Regions from separate parts of the Azospirillum mesophilum genome, predicted to be linked through region 3. Evidence: riboswitches for the same ligand, from Rfam matches in the RefSeq annotation. Region 3 holds a riboswitch; each other region holds the start of a gene.
The links. Region 3 has a riboswitch for thiamine pyrophosphate ahead of ACSVC7_RS14620 (ABC transporter ATP-binding protein). Riboswitches for the same ligand answer to the same signal wherever they lie in the genome.
Positions count from the first base shown of each region.

Region 1 (7,605 bases), on a different contig from region 3:
GCGCTCGGCGGCCTGGGCGACCTTCTCGATGCTCTCGTGGACGTTTTGCATGCTGGTGGCCATCTCGTCGGCGTTGTCCGCGATGTCGCGGGTGACGACGGCCTGTTCGGCGACGGATTCGGTGATGGAGGCGATGTCGTCGGTCACCGCCGTGACGCGGCCCGCGACCGCCTCGATGGCGGTGACGGTCTGGTTGATGGAGGCCTGCATCGCCTCGATCTGGGTGCGGATGTCGCCGGTGGCGTTGCTGGTCTGGTCGGCGAGCGTCTTCACCTCGTTCGCGACGACCGCGAAACCCTTTCCGGCGTCGCCGGCCCGCGCCGCCTCGATGGAGGCGTTCAGCGCCAGAAGGCGGGTTTCCTTGGAGATGCGTTCGATCAGCGTGACGACGCTGCCGATACGCTCCGACGCGGCGGCCAGGGTGTGGGCGTAGGCTTGCGCCTCCTGCGAGCGGTCGGAGGCCCCGCGGGAGCTTTCGGTCGCGTGCTCCACCTTGGCGGTGATGTCCGCGAAGGATTCCGACAGTCCGCGCGCGGCCAGGGCGATCAGGCGGGCGTTCATGTTGGTCTGTTCGGACGCCTCGGTGACGTGCTCGCCCTCCGTCGCCACCTTGTTGGCCGCACCCAGCACCTCGTCGGCGGCGCCCTCCATGCTGGCGGCGTTGTGACGGACGAGATCCACGGCCTCGCTCAGCTCGCGCTCGAAGCCCTCCGCGAACTCCTCCATTTCCGCCGTCATGTCGGAGCTGGTGGCGGCGTGGTGGTAGACGGACAGCGCCAGCTCCGCCTCCATCAGCACGCCGCGGATCAGCACGCCGACCTCCGCCGCCGCGCGGTTGCGGTCGAAACGGTGCGCGCGGATCACATGGGCGGCCATGCGCTCCAGCAGCATGGAGTAGCCGGCCATGTAGAATTTCGGATCCAGCCCGACCTTCTGGTGCGTGCGGCCCAGCCTGCGGACGCGCTCCAGATAGGCGGAATCGAAGTTGGCGGCGAAGAAGGCGTCCCACTGCGCGCGGTGAAGGCGCTGGATGGCGGCAATGCGCTCGGGATCGGACAGCAGGGCCGCGGTGCCCGGCTGGCCGGCCATGAATTGGTAAAAGGAGGTAATCGACGCGTCGAGGACGGGGCCGAGCGCCGGTCCCAGGCTACGCAGCATCTCTTCCGTGCGCGCGTCGATCCGCCAAAGTTCGCGGTCCAGCTCCGTCGCCTCGGACTGCGGAGTTGGCGCAGCGGCTGCGGTGGGATGCATCAGGCGTCCTCTTTGGCGACGAAGCGGTTGTTCTGTCTCGTCCAATTGGTAAACCAAAGTTCAGCGATTTGCATCCCGGACGTTGGTGAAAACTTTCACGACCTATGCGGGCGACCAATTGCCGCAGGATGGATTGTTGCCTTTCCGCGCCTGGGCCGCGCGTTGCGGTTTCTTGAGTTGGCGTTTCTTGACAGGGGCAGGGCGGGGCGACACTGTGCGGGCCTACGGCTGGGGTGCCCGCTGCGACGCGGGCTGAGACAACACCCATCGAACCTGATCTGGGTCATGCCAGCGAAGGGAGCCGACCGTTCGAGGCACCGCCCCCAAAGGCTCCCGCCCTCGCACGGCTCCCCGCCGGCCAGGAGGAGACACATCCATGCGGCGGCTGCTTCCAATCATTCTGGGTCTGGCGATCACGGCGACGGGAACCGTTCGGGCGGAGACCGCGTCGGTGCCGGTTCTGGTGCCGCTGACCGGGTTCCTGTCGCTGGAAGGGACCAGCCAGCGCAACGGGGCGGTGCTGGCGCTGAAGCAGGCGCCGGCCGGTGTGACCGTCCAGTCGGAGGTGATCGACACCGGAACCTCGCCGGAGGCCGCCGTCACGGCGCTGGAGCGGGCGGCCGGCGGCCCGGTCACGGCGGTGGTGGCGAGCATGCTCGGCACGCAGATGCTGGCGATGCTGCCGCTGGCCGCCGACTACAAGCTGCCGCTGATCACCGTCTCCGGCACGGCCAGCATCACCGAGCAGGGCAACCCCTGGGTCTTCCGATTCTTCCCCGGCGACGCCGTGACCAAGGCGGCGCACGCCCGCTATGTGGTGGAGGAACTGGGCCGCAAGCGCCCGGCGCTGATCTACCAGACCACCGCCTACGGGCAGAGCGGCAAGGCGCACCTGATCGAGGCGTTCAAGGCCCTCGGCGTCGCGCCGGTGTTCGAGGAGGGGGTGGACCCTGCCGCCAAGGATCTGCTGCCGGTGCTGACCAAGGCGCTGGCCGCCAAGCCGGACGTGCTGGTCCTGCACCTGCATTCCGGCCCGACCGCGCTGTTCATCCGTCAGGCCGCCGCGAACGGCGTGGACATTCCCATCGTCGCCGGCTCCGCCATGCACCAGCCGAGCACCGCGGCCCTGCTGGAGCCCGCCGAACTGAAGGGCGTGTGCGCGGAGACCGCCGCCTCGCCCATCTCCGGCGGGAGCCCGGAGGTGGAGACCTTCACCGCCGCCTACCGCAGCGCCTTCAACGCGGAGCCCGACGCCTTCGCGCTCGGCCAGTATGACGGCACCCGCATGGTGCTGGAGGCCGTCAAGGCCGGCGCCCGGACGACGGAGGAGGTGCGCAAGGCGCTGTCGGAGGGGACTTACCGGGGGCTGGCGATGACCTACCGGTCGGACGGCAAGGGCAACATGGCCCATTCGGCGGTGATCGTCTGCTACGACGGCGCCTCGCGCGTGCCGGCGATCGTCAAGCGGTACGACAACGTGACGGGTGTGGTGAAGTGAGGCCGAGGGGAGGCTTTTGCCCCCTCCCTAACCCTCCCCCGCGTCGCGGTGGAGGGAATTTGAGCGCGTGCCCAGGCTCCTTCTCCCGCGTGAGCGGGGGAGGGTCGGGGAGGGGGCAAAGGCCTTGATCACCCTGCAACTCCTCGTCAACGGGATTGCCCTCGGCGCCGCCTACGCGCTGGTCGCGTTGGGCTTCGTGCTGGTGCTGAACGCCACGTCGGCGGTGAACTTCGCGCAGGGGGACCTTGTGATGGCAGGTGGGATGCTGGCGGTCGCGCTGGCGCCTTACCTGCCCGTGCCGGGGATCGCGCTTCTGCCGGTGGTGCTCCTTCTTATGGCGGCGCTGGGGCTTGTGCTGGCGTTCGCGGCCTATCTGCCCTTGCGGGGGCGGCCGCCGGTGACGGTCTTCATCAGCACCATCGCCGCCGGGATTATTTTGCAGAACGGGGCGTCGGTGCTGTTCGGACCGGAGCCGCGCGCGGCGGCGCCGCTGTTCTCCGGTGGGACGGTCCAAATCGGCGGGCTGGTGGTGGCGGAGCAGTCGCTGGCCATTATCGCCGTGGCGGCGCTGCTGATCGGGGCGCAGCAGTGGGTGTTCGGGCGGACTCAACTCGGCCGCCGGCTGCGCGCCACGGCGCAGGACCCGGAGATGGCGCGCGCTTGCGGCGTCCCGGTGACCGCGATGGTCCTGGTGACCTTCGCGCTGGGCACGGCCTACGCCGGGGCGGCGGGGCTGCTGCTCGCCAACCGCTATTTCGTCACGCCGACGGCGGGCGGCGACCTGATCCTGAAGGCCTACATCGCCGTGACCATCGGCGGCTGGGGATCGGTGCCGGGCGCCGTGGTCGGCGCGCTGCTGATCGCGCTGTTCGAGGTGGGGGTGTCGTCGGTGCTGTCCTACCCGGTGGCGCTGGGGATGCTCTACGCGACGCTGCTGGTGATCCTGGTCGCCCGCCCGCAGGGGCTGTTCGGGGAGGCGGCGCGACGTCGTGCGTGAGGTGCGGAAACTGTCGGCGCTTGCCCCCTCCCTAACCCTCCCCCGCTTCGCAGGGGAAGGGATTTTGGTGCTGGGGGTGGTGGCTTACGCGGTCCTGTACGCCTCGCCCTATGGGCTGCGGGTGCTGACGGTGGCGGGGGTCTATGCGCTGGCGGCCATCGGGTTCCAGCTGGTGTTCGGGCTGGGGGGAGCGCTGTCGCTGGCTCATGGGGCGTTCTTCGGGCTGGGGGCTTACGCCACGGGCATCCTGGGCAGCCAGTGGGGGTGGGGCTTCGCGGCGACGTTTCCGGTGTCGCTGCTGGTGCCGCTGCTGCTGGCGCTGCTGGTCGGGCTGCCTGTGCTGCGGCTGGAGTCCCATTACTTCGCGCTGGCGACGCTGGGTGTCGGGCAGGTCGTGCATCTGCTGGCGGTCAACAGCCCCGGCCTGACGGGCGGTGCCAACGGGCTGCCGGGCGTGCCGGGCATTGTGCTGTTCGGCTGGGCGGTGCCGCGCGGGCTTCCGCTGGCGGCGGTGGTCTGGGGCTGTGTGACGCTGGGCGGCTGGCTGGCCTGGAGTCTGGCGCGCGGGCGCTGGGGGCGGGCACTGACGCTGGTGCGCGACGACCCGCTGGCGGCGGGAACGCTGGGGCTCGACGTCGGGCGGCTGCGGCTGGGGGCCTTCGCGCTCAGCGCGGTCTATGCCGGGGCGGCCGGGGCACTGGCGGTGCACACGCAGCGGGTGGTCTCGCCGGAGGTGCTGGAGTTCCCCGTCATGGTGTCCATCCTGACCATCGCCGTGGTCGGCGGGCGGGGGCGGGTGGCCGGGGCGATCCTCGGCGCGGTGCTGCTGATCCATCTGCCGGAGTGGTTCCGCTTCCTGGAGCGCAGCTACCTGATCGTCTACGGCGTGGCGCTGCTGACAACCGTCGTGCTGGCCCCCCACGGGCTGACCGGCCTGCTGGACCGGCTGTTTCGCCTGCCGGCAAGGCCGATTCCAAAGGCGGTCGCGCCGGTGGAGGCCGTGCGGGCGTCCGGGCCGGTGCTGCGGGTCGAGGGGCTGGGCAAGTCCTTCGGCGGGGTGCGGGCGGTGGACGGGGTGTCGCTGACGCTGGAGTCCGGCTCCATCACCGGGCTGATCGGCCCCAACGGGTCGGGCAAGACGACGTTGATCAACCTGCTGACAGGGCTGGAGCGTCCCGATCAAGGCAGAGTTCTCCTGGCGGGGCGTGATCTCGCCGGGAAGCGCCCGGACCGCATCGCGCGGGCCGGCGTCGCGCGGACTTTCCAGGCGGTCAGCCTGCCGGAGGGTGCGACTGTGCTGGAGGCGGTGGCCGCCGCCCGGCTGGAGCGCGACCGTTCTGTCGCGGAGGCCGAGGCGCACGCGCTCTGGGCGCTGGAGCGGGTGGGGGCGGCGGGGCTGGCCGTGCGCCCCTGCGCCGACCTGCCGGCCGCGTTGCGCCGCCGGGTGGAACTGGCCCGCGCGCTCGCCCGCCAGCCGGCGGTGCTGCTGCTGGACGAGCCCGCCGCCGGGCTGACCGACGCGGAAAAGGCGGAGCTGGCCGGCCACCTGCGCGCCATCGCCGCGACGGGCACGGCGCTGCTGGTGGTGGAGCACGACATGGGCTTCCTCCTTCCGCTGGCCGGCCATGTCCTGGGGCTCGACCAGGGGCGCACGCTCTACGACGGGCCGGCGGCGGGGGTGCGGAGCGACCCTGCGGTGATCGCCGCCTATCTGGGGGAGGGCGCCGCGTGACGGAGCCTCTGCTGCGCGTCGAGGGGCTGACCGCCGGCTATGGCGGGGCGGTGGCGGTGGACGGGCTGTCGCTGTCCGTCGCGGCCGGGGAGGCGGTGGCGCTGCTAGGCGCAAACGGGGCCGGCAAGTCCACGCTCCTGAAGGCCATCCTCGGCCTCGTGCCGGTGATGGGCGGGCGCCTGTGGCTGGACGGGGAGGAGATCGGCACCCTCGCCCCGGAGAAGCGGGTCCGGCTGGGCCTCGGCTACGTGCCGGAGGGGCGGCGGGTGTTTCCCGGCATGAGCGTGCGCGACAATCTGGAGGTGGCGAGCCCGCTGGGCCGCGCCGGCCGCGCCCGCGACCTGGAGCGCGTCTTCGCCCTGTTCCCCGACCTTGCCGGCAAGGCGGCGGAGCGGGCGTGGCGGCTGTCCGGCGGGCAGCAGCAGATGCTGGCGGTCGGGCGCGCGCTGATGGGGCGGCCGCGCGTGCTGCTGCTGGACGAGCCGTCGCTGGGGCTGTCACCGAAGCTGGCGGGCGTGGTCTTCGCCGCCGTGCGGGCCATCGCCGCGGAGGGCACGACCGTCCTGGTCGCCGAGCAGAGCGCGGCCCGCGCCCTGGGGGCGACCCGCCGGGCCGTGCTGCTGCGGCTGGGAGCCGTCGTCCACGACGGCCCGGCCGACGCGCTGCCGGCGGACGCCCTGCGCGAGGCCTTTCTCGGGGGCTGAGGGGGGCGGCTGAAGAGGTGGGAAATCGGTGAACTTTCTGATGGTTTCCTCCTCTTCCGCTTGCCCATCCTTGCGTGCGTCGGTAGCTTCCCGCGGTGCTTTGCCCGTAAGGATTACTTCCGCCATGATCGACAAGTCCGCCGCCGCCGCCGCGCTTTCCGCCCTTCTGCTGCTCGGCGCCACCACCGCCTACGGCGCAGGGGTGCAGGTGGCGGAGCTCGTTCCGGTCGATCCGCCGACGCTCTACTACCCGCTGCCTTCGAACGAGCCGCCGCCCCCGCCGGCCGCGATCAACAAGGCTCCGGCCCCCGCCGCCGCTCCCCCGGCCGCCGCCGCCACGGGCACGGCGCCGACCAAGGGCGGCCCGGCGGTGCTGGAGGACGGCTGGGAAGGCGGGCCGGCCAAGGACAAGAGCGGCAAGTTCGGCTACTGCGCCGTCGAGGGCCGCTTCGACACCGGCCACGTCCTGATGGTCGCGCGCAACCCGAAGGGCGAGACGAACCTGGGCATCGGCATTCCGGGCGCGGAGCTGCCGGGCGGGCAGCAGTGGAAGGTCAAGGTCTCGGTGGATGGCAAGCTGACGCGCGAGCGCGTCGCCGTGGCCCCGAAGCCGGATATGCTGGTCGTTCCCAACGGCAAGGACGAGGATCTTTACAACGCGATGATGAACGGCAAGGAGCTGGTCTTCTCCTCCGACGCCGACCGCATCGTCTTCACGCTGAAGGGCACCAAGAAGGTCCTGACCGACCTGAAGACTTGCGTGGATAAGGCGGGCGACGTGCCGCCCATCAGCACCAGCACGAAGCCGGCCAGCGCCAAGACGGCCGCGCTGCCCGACGGGCTGGCCGACCTGCTGCGGGCCGCCGGCGTGCGCGAGGTGCAGCCCGTCTCCCTCGACAACATCCCGCGGGAGGAGCGTCCGGCCGACCTCGCCTGGCGCATCGGCCCGGTGATGGGCGGCATCCGCGAGCGCGTGGTGGCCGAGGACGCCAAGCTGGCCGGGCTGACCGAGGCCTACATCGACGCCATGAAGCAGAAGTGCGACGGCACCCAGACGGCGTCCCTGAACCCGATCGAGGACTTCAACGGCCTGTCGCTGCGCACCGGCACGATGGACTGCGCGCTGAAGGAGGGCAACCTCCACGTCTCGCTGACCTTCTTCCTGTCGTCGGCGCGCCTGTTCACCGTGCTGTTCCACGAATCCGCCGACGTGGACAAGGGGCTGGCCGACAAGATCCGCGACAACCTCGCCGAGGTGCTGCGCAAGCTCGCGAACGCGCCCCAGGGAGCTTCGCAAGGTGCGCCGCAAGGTGCTCCGCAGGGCGGCGCGTCGCAGGGTGCGGCCCCGGCGGCTCCGGCGGCGGCCCCGGCAGCGGCTAAGCCGTAAGGGGTAGCGCCTCCCCCGCGCGGTTGAAGCGGCCGT
Region 1 covers NZ_JBPXMQ020000042.1:1,912-9,516, reverse strand. The annotation lists gene ACSVC7_RS26845 (methyl-accepting chemotaxis protein) at 1-1,251, opposite strand, end outside; TPP riboswitch at 1,471-1,568, shown strand; gene ACSVC7_RS26840 (ABC transporter substrate-binding protein) at 1,628-2,749, shown strand; gene ACSVC7_RS26835 (branched-chain amino acid ABC transporter permease) at 2,874-3,746, shown strand; gene ACSVC7_RS26830 (branched-chain amino acid ABC transporter ATP-binding protein/permease) at 3,826-5,478, shown strand; gene ACSVC7_RS26825 (ABC transporter ATP-binding protein) at 5,475-6,182, shown strand; gene ACSVC7_RS26820 (hypothetical protein) at 6,307-7,569, shown strand.
Region 1: it holds a riboswitch for thiamine pyrophosphate, as region 3 does, so the genes downstream of both, ACSVC7_RS26840 (ABC transporter substrate-binding protein) here and ACSVC7_RS14620 (ABC transporter ATP-binding protein) in region 3, are expected to answer to the same signal.

Region 2 (7,605 bases), on a different contig from region 3:
GACGACCTGATGCTCTGCCTGATCTCGGGCGGCGGATCGGCTCTGCTGGCCCTGCCCGCCCCCGGCATCGGCATGGCGGACAAGCAGGCCGTGTCGAAGGCGCTGCTGCGCTCCGGCGCCAACATCGCCGAGATGAACTGCGTGCGCAAACACCTCTCCGCCATCAAGGGCGGGCGGCTGGCTGCGGCGACGACGGCGCGGGTGGTGTCGCTGGTCATCTCCGACGTGCCGGGCGACGATCTGTCGGTCATCGCCTCCGGCCCCACCGTGCCGGACCCGACCAGCTACGCCGACGCGCTGGGCGTGCTGGAGAAATACCGGATCGACCCGCCGCAGTCCGTCATGGACCATCTGCTCGCCAGCCGCGACGAGAGCCCGAAGCCGGGCGATCCTCGCCTTGACCGGACAAGCACGCTGCTGGTCGCCACCCCTCAGATGGCGCTGGAGCGCGCCGCCGAGGTCGCCCGCCGGGCCGGCGTCACGCCGGTGGTCCTGGGCAACGCGCTGGAGGGCGAGTCCCGCGAGGTCGCGCTGGTCCACGCCGGCATCGCCCGGCAGGTCGTCGGCCATGACCAGCCCGCGCCCAAGCCCTGCGTTCTGCTGTCCGGCGGCGAGACCACCGTGACCGTGCGCGGGCACGGGCGCGGCGGGCGAAACGCGGAGTTCCTGCTGGCGCTGGCCGTCGCGCTCGACGGGCTTCCGGGCGTCCACGCGCTGGCCGCCGACACCGACGGCATCGACGGGACGGAGGACAACGCGGGTGCCCTGCTCTCCCCCGACACGCTGGCGCGCGCGGCGGCGCTCGGCGTCAGCGCCAAGGAGCGGCTGGCCGACAACGACGGCTACGGCTTCTTCAGTGCGCTCGGTGACCTTCTTGTGACCGGGCCGACCCTGACCAACGTGAACGACTTCCGCGCCGTGCTGGTCCTGCAATAGCGGCTGGGCGGCTACGTCTTTGGTAGGATACCGAAGGCCAGTTGATGCTGGCCGGCAGGACAGGTTGCTATCGAAACCATTTGTCCGCCAAACTCACCCCAAGGCATCAGGAATACGGCGTCTGGCATGCCAGACGCCGCCTTCCAAAGAAGGCGGAGCGGCCAAAGACCGAACGAAATCCGGCACCTCCCGCGCCAAGCCAAACAATCGAAGCAAGAAAAAAGACCCGTTCGGGAGGATCCAAATGCGCCAGGCTGGTGCGCGGGCCGCGTCGCCCTTTGGCGGCCGGTGGATGCAGTTGCTTGTCGGCGTCATCTGCATGTCGATGATCGCCAATCTCCAATATGGCTGGACACTGTTCGTCGAGCCGCTCGACGCCAAGCACGGCTGGGGCCGTGCGGCCATCCAAATTGCCTTCACCATCTTCGTTGTGACCGAAACCTGGCTGGTGCCGGTGGAAGGCTGGTTCGTGGACCGCTTCGGGCCGCGGGTCGTCGTCCTGGCCGGTTCGCTGCTGTGCGCGGCCAGTTGGGCGCTGAACGCGGTCGCGGACTCGCTGGGGTTGCTCTACCTCGCGGCGATCATCGGCGGCATCGGCGCCGGGGCGGTCTACGGCACCTGTGTGGGCAATGCGCTGAAGTGGTTCCCGGACCGGCGCGGTCTCGCCGCCGGCATCACGGCTGCGGGCTTCGGTGCGGGTTCCGCCCTGACCGTCGTGCCGATCGCAACGATGATTGCGGAGTCCGGCTATGAGGCGACCTTCCTCGCCTTCGGGCTCGGCCAGGGGCTGGTGGTGTTCGCGCTGGCGTGGCTGCTGGCCGAACCGCCCGCGGCCCCGGTCTTCAGCCGCGGCGTCCCGGCGGCCCCGGCGCAACGCCAGTACCGCCCGGAGGAGATGCTGAAGACGCCGGTCTTCTGGATCATGTACCTGATGTTCGTGATGGTGGCCGGCGGCGGCCTGATGGCGACGGCGCAGCTCGGCCCCATCGCGGAGGACTTCGGCCTGTCGCACACGCCGGTCAGCCTGATGGGCCTGACCCTGCCGGCGCTGACCTTCGCCCTGTCCATCGACCGCGTTCTGAACGGCCTGACCCGCCCCTTTTTCGGCTGGGTGTCCGACCGCATCGGGCGCGAGAACACCATGTTCGTCGCTTTCGCCCTGGAAGCGGCGGGCATCATCGCGCTCAGCCAGTACGGCCGCGATCCGGTGGCCTTCGTGATCCTGACGGGGCTGGTCTTCTTCGCCTGGGGCGAGATCTACAGCCTGTTCCCGGCCTGCTGCGCCGACACCTTCGGCTCGAAACACGCCGCCACGAACGCCGGTCTTCTCTACACGGCCAAAGGCACGGCGGCGCTGCTGGTCCCCGTCGCCAACGTCATCGTCCACGCGACGGGAAGCTGGCAGGCGGTGTTCTTCCTGGCGGCGGTGGTCAACGCGCTCGCCGCCTTCCTGGCGCTGTTCGTGCTGCGGCCCATGCGGGCGCGCTATGCGGAGAAAGCCCGAAGGGCGGAGCCCGTGGCGGCTCTTTCCGCCGAGTGAGAGAGAGCCCTCTCCCGGTGGGGAGAGGGCTTCCCGTTTCAGTCCGCCGCCTGCCCGTCCGGCAGGTAGATTTCGCTCCCGCCCTTGCGGAAGCTTTCGGACATCTGCGCCATGCCGGAGTTGGCGTAGTCCCGCACCTCCTGCGTGATCTTCATCGAGCAGAATTTCGGCCCGCACATCGAGCAGAAATGGGCGACCTTCGCGCCGTCGGCCGGCAGGGTCTGGTCGTGGAAGCGCTCCGCCGTCTCGGGGTCGAGCGACAGGTGGAACTGGTCGCGCCAGCGGAACTCGAACCGCGCCCGCGACAAGGCGTCGTCGCGTTCCTGGGCTCCCGGATGGCCCTTGGCGAGGTCGGCGGCGTGGGCGGCGATCTTGTAGGTCACCACGCCCACCTTCACGTCGTCGCGGTCCGGCAGGCCCAGATGCTCCTTCGGGGTGACGTAGCAGAGCATCGCCGTGCCGAACCAGCCGATCATCGCGGCACCAATGGCGCTGGTGATGTGGTCGTAGCCCGGCGCGATGTCGGTGGTCAGCGGCCCAAGCGTGTAGAAGGGCGCTTCCGCGCACAGCGCCAGCTGCTTGTCCACGTTGGCCTTGATCTTGTGCATGGGCACATGGCCGGGGCCTTCGATCATCACCTGCACATCGTGCTTCCAGGCGATCTTGGTCAGTTCGCCCAGCGTCTCCAGCTCCGCGAACTGCGCGGCATCGTTGGCATCGGCGATGGAGCCGGGGCGCAGCCCGTCGCCCAGCGAGAAGGCGACGTCGTACGCCTTCATGATCTCGCAGATCTCCTCGAACCGCTCGTAGAGGAAGCTCTCGCGGTGGTGGGCGAGGCACCATTTCGCCATGATGGAGCCGCCGCGCGACACGATGCCTGTGGTGCGCTTCGCGGTCAGCGGGATGTGCGCCAAGCGGATGCCGGCGTGGATCGTGAAGTAGTCGACGCCCTGCTCCGCCTGTTCGATCAGCGTGTCGCGGAAGATCTCCCAGGTCAGGTCCTCGGCCTTGCCGTTGACCTTCTCCAGCGCCTGGTAGATCGGCACGGTCCCGATGGGCACGGGGCTGTTGCGCAGGATCCATTCACGGGTCGTGTGGATGTTGCGGCCGGTGGACAGGTCCATGACGGTGTCCGCACCCCAGCGGATGGACCAGACCATCTTGTCCACCTCCTCCCCCACCGAGGACGCGACGGCGGAGTTGCCGATGTTCGCGTTGATCTTGGTGAGGAAGTTGCGGCCGATGATCATCGGCTCCGCTTCCGGGTGGTTGATGTTGGCCGGGATGATGGCTCGCCCGCGCGCCACCTCGTCGCGCACGAACTCCGGGGTCACATGATCGGGGATGGACGCGCCGAAGCTCTCGCCGTCGCGGGCAGCGGCTTCCGCGAGGCGCTGGCGGCCCAGGTTCTCGCGCACGGCGATGTATTCCATCTCCGGCGTGACGATGCCGGCGCGGGCGTAGGCCATCTGCGTGACCGTTTTGCCCGGCTTGGCGCGCAGCGGCCGGCGGCCGGCGCGGTCGAACACCGGGACGGCGCGCGCCTCGCCCACGCGCAGCCCGTCGTCCTCCGGACGGATCGCGCGGCCGTCATAGGCCTCCACATCGCCGCGCGCCTCAATCCAGGCGCGACGCAGCTCCGGCAGGCCGCGGCGGATGTCGATGGCGACCGCCGGGTCGCTGTAGGGACCGGAGGTGTCGTAGACGCGCACCGGCGCCTCGCCGCCGCCCACGTCGATCTCGCGCATGGCGACGCGCAGGTCGGGCGTCCGCTCGCCGGGGAGATGGACCTTGCGCGACGACGGCAGCGGGCCGGTCGTGACGGTGAAATTGTCGAGGGAAAGAGTGTCGGGCATCTTGGATCTCCATCGCATTCCGATCGTGGAGATCCGGGTGTGACGGAGCGGCAGAACGGACCCGTCCATCCGCCTTTTTCGGGCGTGTGATTCCGACGGTCCGCTTGTTCCTGTCCCTACGCCGGTACGACCCGGATCAGGTTCAAAGGGTTCGCGCTCTACGGCGTCATCTCAGCCCCGTATCGGGGGCTCCCCTTGGAACATCGCCATGCTTACGGTCGGCGCAGGGCGCTGTCAACGACAGTTTGAATGTGGGTATGTTCGGCCCGCAAACCAAAAAAATTGGCCGTGCTGTCGCCAGCACGGCCAGTATCCGAGAGGTTCGCAAAAAATGCGAAGCAACAACCCGCCCGTTACAGAGGGTGAAGCACCCTTTGCATCTCCAATATTGCCCAAACATATCCGGGAACGCAAAGCATCAACGGTGGTTTTCCACGCTGCGGAAAAGCAAACATTGAAGTAAAAAAAGACCGCGCCGTTGCCGACGCGGTCAGTTCATTTTCTGGGAGCACTACGTGAACTGACAATCAAAGCGTTCGCCGCTCAAACCGGCACGCGACCTCCAATCTCCGCGGTGACCGCGGCGGCTGTGCGTTTCACCATTTCGCCGAAGGCCGTCACGCGGGCGTTGTCGATGCGGCGAGACGTGCTCGACAGCGACAGGGCTCCGATGACGTGGGCGTTCTCGTCGTAGATGGGGGCGGCGACACAGTGCATGCCGTTCACCCGCTCCTCCTGATCGACGGCGTAGCCGCGATTGCGCGTCAGCGTCAGTTCACGGTGCAGTTCCGGCAGGGAGGACACGGTGGTGCGGGTGAACTGGCGCATGCCGCGCTGGTTCAGGATCGTCTGGATGCGGGCGTCCGGCATGCCCGCCAGCAGCGCCTTGCCGACGGCGGAGCAGTGCAGCAGCGTGCGTTCCGTGACCGGCAGCGCCGCCTGGGCGACGCGGGCGCCGCCGATGCGGTGCAGGTAGATGGCCTCCCCGTTCTCCTCCACCGCGAGGTTCACGACCTCGCTGGTTTCCTCCATCAGCCGGCGCATGCGCGGCCGGGCGACGTCGAGGAGGCTGCGCGTCTTCAGGAAGCCGGAGCCGGTCATATAGGCCTGCACCCCCACGGCCCAGCCGCGCTTGCCCTGGTCGAAGCGGACGTAGCGCTCCTCCTGCAGGGTGGTCAGCAGCCGGTGCGTGGTGGAGGGCGACAGATCCGCCGCTTCCGCCACGGCGGTGAGGCTCATCGGGCCGTCCGACTGGCCGAGAATGGTCAGGATGTTCAGGGCGCGCGACAGCGATTGGACGAGGTTTCCCTTCGCCGCGCGATCGGCCGTCTCCGGGCCGCTGGCCTGCGCTTGCGTCTTCATGGTCCCATCCCTCTCGATGCTTCGGCACTTTTGGCGTGCCGCATTGTTCTGGGTGGTTTTGCCCCCACCCTTCCCACGGCTTTGCCGTGGGCCCCTTCCCTCCCCCGCTTCGCAGGAGAGGGAGATCTAGTCCCCTCCACCGCGTGAGCGGGGGAGGGTTAGGGAGGGGGCAAACCGCCCTTACGCCGCCGGCTCGATCCTCGCCGCGGAGAACTTGAACTCCGGGATCTTCCCGTAGGGATCGAGCTTCGGGTTGGTCAGCACGTTGGCCGCCGCCTCGGCGTAGCAGAAGGGCACGAACACCAGACCCGACGGGACGCCGTAGTCGGACCGCGCCTTCAGCTCGATGGCGCCGCGCCGGGTGGTGACCTTCACCATGGCGCCCGCCGCGACGCCCAGACGGCGCAGGTCCGCCGGGCTCATGTAGGCGACCGCTTCCGGCTCCAGGTCGTCGAGCACCTGGGCACGCCGGGTCATGGAGCCGGTGTGCCAGTGCTCCAGCTGGCGGCCGGTGGTGACCACCATCGGGAACTCGGCGTCCGGTTCCTCGGCCGGCGGGATCACGTCGGCGGGGACGAGGCGGCCGCGACCGCTCGCGGTCGGGAAGCCATCGCCGAACACGATCTCCTGCCCCGGATCATCCTCCGACAGGCTGGGATAGGTGACGGAGCCTTCGCGCTCCAGACGGTCCCAGGTGATGTTGTCCAGCGAGGGCATCGCCTTCTTCATCTCCGCGAACACGTCGCGCGGGTGCTCGTAGTTCCAGTCCAGCCCCAGTCCGCGCGCCATCGCGTTGACGATCCACAGATCCTGGCGGGCCTCACCCGGCGGCGGCAGGGCCTGACGGCCGAGCTGCACCTGACGGTTGGTGTTGGTCACCGTGCCGGTCTTCTCCGGCCAGGCGGAAGCCGGCAGCACCACGTCGGCGTATTTGGCCGTCTCGGTCAGGAACAGGTCCTGCACCACCAGATGGTCAAGCTCGGACAGAGCCTCGCGGGCGTGCTGCACGTCGGGGTCGGACATGGCCGGGTTCTCGCCCATGATGTACATGCCCCGCACCTTGCCAGCGTGGATCGCGTCCATGATCTCCACGACGGTCAGGCCGCGCTTGGTGTCCAGCTTGGTCTGCCAGAGATCCTCGTAGAAGGCGTGGATCTTCGGGTCGTCCACCGGCTGGTAGTCCGGGTACATCATCGGGATCAGGCCGGCGTCCGACGCGCCCTGCACGTTGTTCTGGCCGCGCAGCGGATGCAGGCCGGTGCCGGGGCGGCCGATCTGGCCGGTGACCAGCGACAGCGCGATCAGGCAGCGCACGTTGTCGGTGCCGTGGGTGTGCTGCGACACGCCCATGCCCCAGAAGATGATCGAGCCCTTGGACCGGGCGTAGAGCCGCGCCACCTCGCGCAGGGTCTCGGCCGGGATGCCGCAGATCGGGGCCATCGCCTCCGGCGTGAAGGAGGCGACGTGGGCGCGCAGTTCCTCGAAGTCTTCCGTGTGCTCCTTCACATACTGCGCGTCGTAGAGGCCTTCGGCGATGATGACGTTCAGCATCGCGTTCAGCATCGGCACGTCGCGGCCGGGCTTGAACTGCATCATGTGCGTGGCGTGGCGCTTCAGCGCCTGGCCGCGCGGGTCCATGATGACCAGCTTGGCGCCCTTCTTCACCGCGTTCTTGAAGAAGGTCGCGGCAACGGGGTGGTTCTCGGTCGGGTTGGAGCCGATGACGACGATCACCTCGGCGTCCTTGGCCGCCATGAAGGGCGCCGTCACCGCACCGGACCCGATGCCCTCGATCAGCGCCGCCACGGAGGAGGCGTGGCAGAGGCGCGTGCAGTGGTCGACGTTGTTCGTGCCGAAGCCGGCGCGGACCAGCTTCTGGAACAGGTAGGCCTCCTCATTGGAGCCCTTGGC
Region 2 covers NZ_JBPXMQ020000022.1:85,010-92,614, forward strand. The annotation lists gene ACSVC7_RS20665 (glycerate kinase type-2 family protein) at 1-936, shown strand, start outside; gene oxlT (oxalate/formate MFS antiporter) at 1,181-2,476, shown strand; gene thiC (phosphomethylpyrimidine synthase ThiC) at 2,515-4,332, opposite strand; TPP riboswitch at 4,428-4,538, opposite strand; gene ACSVC7_RS20680 (IclR family transcriptional regulator) at 4,876-5,694, opposite strand; gene fdhF (formate dehydrogenase subunit alpha) at 5,875-7,605, opposite strand, start outside.
Region 2: it holds a riboswitch for thiamine pyrophosphate, as region 3 does, so the genes downstream of both, thiC (phosphomethylpyrimidine synthase ThiC) here and ACSVC7_RS14620 (ABC transporter ATP-binding protein) in region 3, are expected to answer to the same signal.

Region 3 (7,605 bases):
CAACGCCACGGCGATGACGCCCAGCACCGCCAGCGCCGCGAACAGCAGGTCGATCTGCATGCGGGCGTTGGCGTGCAGCATCAGGTATCCAAGGCCGGAGGAGGAGCCGACCCACTCCCCGATCACCGCGCCGATCGGCGCCACGGCCGCCGCGACCCGCAGGCCGGATCCGAAGGCGGGCAGGGCCGCCGGCAACCGGACGTGCCACAGCACCGACCAGCGCGAGGCGCCCATGGTCTGGGCCAAGTCCAGCCAGCCCGGCTCCGTCCGGCGCAGACCGTCGAACAGGGTCGTGGTGACGGGAAAGAAGATGACCAGCACCGCCATGGCGACCTTCGACGCCATGCCGTAGCCGAGCCACAGCACGAGCAGCGGCGCCAGCGCGAAGACCGGGATCGCCTGGCTGACGACCAGCAGCGGCATCAGCCAGCGCCGCGCGGTCTGGACGCTCGCCAGGATGAAGGCGCTGACGGCGCCGAGCAGCACGCCGAGCACGAGCCCCAGCAGGATCTCGGCCAGCGTCGTCGCGCCATGCTGGACCAGCAGGGGAGCCTGCCGTTGCAGCGCGTCCGCCACGGCGAGCGGTCCGGGGAGGATGTAGCGGGGCACGCCGGTGGTGATGACAAGGGCTTGCCAAAGGCCGAGCAGCACCGCGACGGTAACGAGGGCGCGCAGGAGCCTCATCCCGCCAGCCTCCGCAGCAGTTCCGCCTGCATCGCCAGCAAGGCCGGGTCATCGACGGGGCGGGGCGGCAGGCCGGGAGGCTCCAGCGCCGGGCCGATGGTCGCCGGCCGGCCGGTCATGACGTGGATGCGGTGGCCGAGGCGGAGCGCTTCCAGCGGATCGTGCGTCACCATCAGCACCGTTCGCCCGGCCAGGGCCTTCGCTGCCAGGTCCTGCAAGCGCAGGCGTGTCAGGGCGTCGAGCGCGGAGAAGGGCTCGTCCATCACGACCAGCGGGCGGTCTTCCATCAGGGTGCGGGCGATGGCGACGCGCTGCCGTTGCCCGCCGGACAGCGTGGCGGGCCGGTCCTGTTCCCGCCCGCCGAGCCCCACCTGATCGAGCAGCGCGCGGGCGCGCTCGACCACCCCCGGCGCGCGGCGCTCGTGCCGCAGGCGGGCACCCAGCAGAACGTTGTCGAGCACCGGCAGCCAGGGAAGGAGCAGGTCCTGCTGCGCCATGTAGGCGATGCGGCCGCGCAGGGGCTGCCCGTCGCCGGCGGTGATCGCAGTCGGCGGCTCCGGGTCGGCGAGGCCGGCGACCATGCGCAGCAGCGTGGTCTTGCCGACGCCGCTCGGCCCCAGCAGGCATGTGGTGACGCCGGCCTCGACGGTGAGGGCGAGGTCCGAGAACAGCGCCGTCCCGCCATAGGTCAGCCGCGCGCCGGTGACGGTCACGGACAGGGGCGGGTGCAGCGTTTCGGGACGGACGGGTGCGTTCATGGGCTCACTGATCCCTTCGCCGGCATGATCCGGATCAGGTTCCAGGGGTCGTCCCCGTTTCGGGACCTCTCAGCCGACGATCGGCTCCCCCCAGTGATGTTTGGCGACTATGACAAGTCGGTGAGATGCGAGCAAGCGTCAGCGCCCCGCCACGTCAACATCCGGCGTTCTCCCGGATATCTCCAGAAGCAGCTTGCTGAGGATGGCGTCGGCGAAGGATTCGAAGTTGATCGCGGGCACCAGGAAGGCGCCGGGGCCGCCGATCACATGGTCGCGGTAATAACCGTCAAGGTCGATGGGCGCCGCCCCACCCCAGGGGTTCGGCCGGTCGTTCAGGATCGGCAACCCGTTGATGGTGATCCCGGCGGACACCGCCTGGTCCCGCGCCCATTCCACCGGGCGTCCCCGGTTGTTCACCCCGTCGCCGGACACGTCGATGACCCGCCGGGCGCCCTCGAATCCGTTGTCGTCGAAGAGGCGGGCGCAATAGTCGATGGCCCCGCTGATCGAGGTCCACTGCGCCGACGCGATGGGCGATTCGGCGACGGAGGACGCGAGGGCATCGACGCTCGCCGGATCGCCAACAAGGGTCCAAGGCACGACGATCCTTTGGAACGTGTCGCCGGCCCACTCCACATAGATCACCGCGATCCGGCCGAGCGGCCCGCCGTGGATCGCCGCCTGGACCTTGGGGTTGGTCAGGGCCTGGACATAGCCGTCCCGTTGCAGCCGCGCTTCTTCCGGATCGACGCTGCCGGAGACGTCCACCGCCAGCACCAGTTCCAGATCGACCGGCACCTCGGCGCGGGCCGCGGTCGCCGCCAGAATCAGCACGATCATGCCCGCCCAACGCCGGTACCCGAACATGCCGCCCCCTCCGCGCGTTTCCAAAACAAGAGAGTTCGGATCGGGACCGCGGCAAGGGGGCGTTGACGGAATGGCCTAAGCAGGATTTCCGAACTCCGCCCACATGGGCGGGCTCGGAAATCCTGCAAAACCATAGAGTCCGCAGATTTGTCCAGGCCGGGCCTGTGGCCCGATCTGGACAAATCTGCTTAGCCGCGCCACCTCTCCTGCGCATGTCCAACAACTCTTCACCACGTCCCCTGTTCATCGGCAGCGAGATCTACCGGGGCTCCAGCTACGGCCCGAAGCATCCGCTCGCCATCCCGCGCGTCTCCACCGCCATGGACCTCAGCCGCGCCATGGGCTGGCTGCCGGACGACGTCTATCTCGACAGTCCGCAGGCCACGCCGGACGAGCTGGCGCGCTTCCACACGCCCGACTACATCTCGGCCCTGCAACGGGCCGAGCAGGCGCAGCGCGTCGATGCGGAGACGGGGGAGCGCTACAACCTCGGCAAGCTGGAAAATCCGGTGTTCCCGGAGATGTATCGGCGCCCGGCGATCAGCGCGGGGGCGGCGATCCTCGGCGCACAGCTGCTGGCCGGGCGGGAATCGGGAATCGTCTACAGCCCGGCCAGCGGCACGCACCACGCCCGTCCGGGCCGGGCCAGCGGCTTCTGCTACATCAACGCGCCGGTGCTGGGCATCCTGGCTCTGCTCGACGCCGGGTTCGAGCGTGTCTACTACGTGGACCTGGACGCCCATCACGGTGACGGGGTGGAGGAGGCCTTCGCCCACGACGACCGCGTACTGACCCTGTCGGTTCACGAAGACGGGCGCTGGCCCTTCACCGGCAAGGCGGAGGACCGGGCGGGCGGCATGGCGCGCAACCTGCCGATGCCGCAGGGCTTCAACGACACCGAAATGGCCTACCTGATGGCGAACGCCATCCTGCCGCTGGGCCGGGCGTTCCGGCCGCAGGTGGTCGTGGTCCAGACCGGGGCCGACGCCCTGTCCGAGGATCCGCTGAGCCGCCTGGAGCTGTCCAACGGAGCGCTGTGGAGCGCCGTGCGCGCGCTGATGGACTTGGCCCCGCGCATGCTGGTGGTCGGTGGCGGCGGGTACAACCCGTGGTCCGTCGGGCGCTGCTGGGCCGGCGTGTGGGCGACGCTGAACGGAATCGACCCGGCCGTGCCGCCGACGGCCGAGGCGGAGCGGGTGCTGCGCGCGCTCACATGGTCCCGCGCGGCCGGGCGCAACCCGCCGGAACACTGGTTCACCACCCTGGCCGATGCGCCGAGGCCAGGACCGGTGCGTGACGCCGTGCGACGCGTTGTCGCCCTTGCCATGGAAAAAGCGCTGTTCCCGCGTTGATTCCCGGAATGTCCGGCGACATCGCGTTGACCTCCCAGCGCGAATAAGCGACCTTGAAACACTGATTTTTGTTCCGAACGTTGCGCATACGGGGGGAGGGAGCGGGCGATCCATGTCGAACACGACCTTGCTCCTGATCACCATCGCCGTGCTGATGCTGGTGGCCGTTCCCGTGGTGTTCGTGATGAAGGACTTTCTGCCGGGATACATCCTGCGGTCGTCCGGTCTCGAACAGCTCGAAAACCGCATCTATGTGTTGCATTCGGAAGCGCATGACCTGCAGGGACGTGTGGAAGCGCTGGTCCAGCGCCGCAATCAGGTCTCGGCGGACAAGCAGCGGGTCGAGAGCGACAACCGGAAGATGGAACGGGCCATCACCGAGCTTGCCCACCAGCCTCCGCTGTTCGTGCACGAGGTCGGCGACCCCCAGGCGGGTCTGACCAAGTTCCTGGTCGACGTATCGCAGGAGAAGGCGTCCGCCAGCGCCAAGGCGGGCGGGGAGCGGTCGCAGGTTAACCCGATCTGGCGCTGCGCCAACGTGGCGGAGGTCTGGGCCTCCAACATGGAAGAGGCCAAGCAGCTCGTCGAGGTGTCCTTCCCCTTCAAAATGGGCTTCACGAAGAGCTTCCAGCGGACGGCTCCCAACCGGGTGCCGCCCAAGGCAAAGGCCGCTGCGTCATGATGATCAATTTCCTGATCATCCTGGGAATCATCGCCATCGGCGCGTGGCTCGGCAACGTGCTGATGGTGGCGGAGAATCAGGTGGCGCAGTCGCGCGCCCGCGTGCGCGCAACGCGTGACACCATCGGCAAGCTGGAATCGACCATGCACCGGCTCAAGCGCGAAGAGGATGCGCTCAACAAGGAAATCGAGGAGATCCTGGCCGACACGGTCGCGGCCCGGAAGAAGCAGTCGGAAATTCAGCATCGGCTGGCCGAGGCGCAGTCCCAGCGCCGCCCGACGCTGCTGATCCTGACGGACCGCCGCAATCCCAACGACAAGGAATGGATCGTCACGGTCGTGAACAGCCAGATCGGGGAGATCGACGCCATGCACCCGCTGGCCAAGGAATGGGCGCGCGGGCGCCAGTATCTCGTCTGGGCCGAATCCGATCGCGAGGCGTCGGAACGCGCCGCCCGCCGGTTCGGCGCCCGTCCAGGCTACCAGATCCGCTCGGTCGCGGCGGTGAAGGAAGACCTCTACGCGTCGGCCTCGGCCCGCTCCGCCGCATAACGCCTCTGGACAGGTGGGCGCGTCGGCGGCATCGTCCGGCGGCGAACAACCACTTCAGGTCGGGTGAGATGATCGGACGGACTCTGCGGGGTCTCCTTGTGCGGGGCTTCCTTTTCGGTGTGGCGATTCTTCTGACGGCCCTTCCCGCGGCGGCTTTGGAGACCTTTGCACGGTCGTCCCTGACGGTCGAAACGGCGGCGGGCGGGCATTACCGCTTCGACGTGGAGATGGCCGAGACGCCCATGCAGCAGATGCAGGGGCTGATGTTCCGGGAAACGATGGCGCCGGATGCCGGGATGCTGTTCGTCTACGACCACCCGCAGCCGGCCAGCTTCTGGATGAAGAACACGCTGATCCCGCTCGACATGATCTTCATCGGCGCGGACGGGAAGATCGTCAACATCCACCCGAACGCGGTGCCGCAGTCGCTCGACGCCATCAATTCCGCGGCTCCGGTCAAGGGCATCCTGGAGGTCAACGGCGGCATGAGCGCGCGGCTCGGCATCCGGGCGGGCGACCGCGTGCTGCATCCGGTGTTCGGCACTGCGAAATAGCCTCCGGGCGAAGTAATCTCCGTTCGCCAATGCCGGTGACTTCGCCCGCCGCATCGCCCACATTTACGTCCAGATGGCCGGCTATACCGGCGTGGGGGCGAGTGGTGCGCACGGAGCAGCGGGGCGGCGAGTGGCGATGGTGCGGCGTTTCCTTCCCATTCTGACGGTGGCCCTGCTGGGTACGGCGGGGCTGTCCACCTATTTCGTCCTGGCCAAGGCGGAACCGGCACCGGCCTATCGCCTGGCCAGGGTCGAGGAAGGGGCGCTGGTCAGCTCCATCACGGCCACCGGTGCGCTGAGCGCGCTGGTGACGGTGGAGGTCGGTTCCCAGCTTTCCGGCCAGATCGCGGAGCTGAACGCCGACTTCAACAGCCAAGTCCGCGAGGGGCAGGTGCTTGCCCGCCTGAACGGCGACCAGCTCGACGCGCGGCTGGCCCAGGCGCGGGCCGATCTGGAGGCCGCGCGTGCCACGCTGAACCAGCAGGTGGCCCAACTCGACAAAGCGCGGGCCGACGTGGCGAACGCCAAGGCCAACGTCGCCAACGCCGCCGCCCAGATCCTGCGATCCGACCTCGCGCTGCGCGACGCCGACCGCGACCTTGCCCGGCGGCAGGAGCTGCGCGGGCGCGGAGTCGTCTCCACCTCCGACCTTGAGAAGACGGAGACGGCGGCGCGCACGGCGCGTGCCCAGCTCGCCTCCAGCACCGCGCAGAGGCAGCAGGCGGAGGCGGGGCTCGCGTCCGCCGAGGCGACGCTGGAGGTTTCCAACGCGCAGGTGCAGGTTGCCCGTGCCCAGGTGGCCCAGCGGGAGGCGGCGCTCCAACTGGTCGAGGTGGACGTGAAGCGGTCGGTGATCCGCTCGCCCATCGACGGGGTGGTCGTCAACCGCGCCATCAACATCGGCCAGACCGTGGCCGCCAGCCTGTCCGCACCGACCCTGTTCACCATCGCCCAGGATCTCCGGCAGATGGAGGTGCTGGCCAACATCAACGAGGCGGACATCGGCCGTGTGCGCGAGGGGCTGCCGGTGCGTTTCACCGTGACGGCCTTCCCCGGCGAGGTGTTCAGCGGCACCGTCTCGCAGGTCCGGCTGGCGCCCAACCAGGACCAGAACGTCGTCACCTACATCGCCGTCATCACGGTGGAAAATCCCGGGCTGCGGTTGCTTCCGGGCATGACGGCCAACCTCAGCATCACCGTGAACGAGCGGGACCGGGTGCTGAAGCTTCCCAACGCCGCCCTGCGCTTCCGCCCGCCCGGCGTGGAGGCGCCGGCCGACGCGCTGGCGCCCACCCCGACGCTGGGCGGCCCGAGCGGCGGGCGTGGCGCCCAGGCGCTGGCCGCCCTCGTCACGGCGCTGTCCGACGAGCTGAAGCTGGACGAGAGCAAGCGGAAAGAACTGGGCGCCATCGTAGGCGATGCGCGCGACCGCTTCGCCGCGCTGGGGTCCGAAGCCGGCGATCCCGAACGTCGCCGGGCCGAGGCCCGCGACGTCCGCGCCCGTGCGGAGCAGCGGATCGCGGCCGCGCTCGCTCCCGCCCAGCGCGACCGCTTCGAAGCGATCCTGGCGAACCGTGCGGGGGGCGAGACGGCGCGAACCGTCTGGGTGCCCGGTGCGCAGGGAACTCCGGTCGGCGTGCCGGTCCGTCTCGGCATCAGCGACGGCAGCTTTACGGAGGTGGTCTCCGGCGGGCTTGCGGCCGGGCAGGACGTGATTGTCGGCGTCGCCCAGCCGGACCGCTCCGACAACCGCCGGGGGCCGCGCCTTGGCTTCTGACACCGCCTGCCCCGACCGCACCCGGGCGGAACCAGAGACGGACAATCCGGCGCTGATCGCGGTGCGCGGCCTTGTGCGCGCTTATGCCATGGGGCCGCACACCGTCCGCGCGCTCGACGGTGTGTCGGCGGAGGTGCGACGGGGCGAGTTCGTGGCGGTGATGGGACCGTCCGGATCCGGGAAGTCCACCTTCATGAACCTGCTCGGCTGTCTCGACCGGCCGGACGCGGGCAGCTACCGGCTCGACGGGCAGGAGGTCAGCCGCCTGTCGGCGGACGAGCTGGCGGTGGTGAGGAACCGCCGGATCGGCTTCGTCTTCCAGTCCTTCAACCTGCTGCCGCGCCAATCCGCCCTGGCCAACGTGGAGCTTCCCATGGTCT
Region 3 covers NZ_JBPXMQ020000013.1:93,479-101,083, reverse strand. The annotation lists gene ACSVC7_RS14625 (ABC transporter permease) at 1-684, opposite strand, end outside; gene ACSVC7_RS14620 (ABC transporter ATP-binding protein) at 681-1,442, opposite strand; TPP riboswitch at 1,436-1,543, opposite strand; gene ACSVC7_RS14615 (DUF1194 domain-containing protein) at 1,581-2,309, opposite strand; gene ACSVC7_RS14610 (acetoin utilization protein AcuC) at 2,522-3,661, shown strand; gene ACSVC7_RS14605 (hypothetical protein) at 3,774-4,343, shown strand; gene ACSVC7_RS14600 (hypothetical protein) at 4,340-4,894, shown strand; gene ACSVC7_RS14595 (DUF192 domain-containing protein) at 5,014-5,448, shown strand; gene ACSVC7_RS14590 (HlyD family secretion protein) at 5,585-7,225, shown strand; gene ACSVC7_RS14585 (ABC transporter ATP-binding protein) at 7,215-7,605, shown strand, end outside.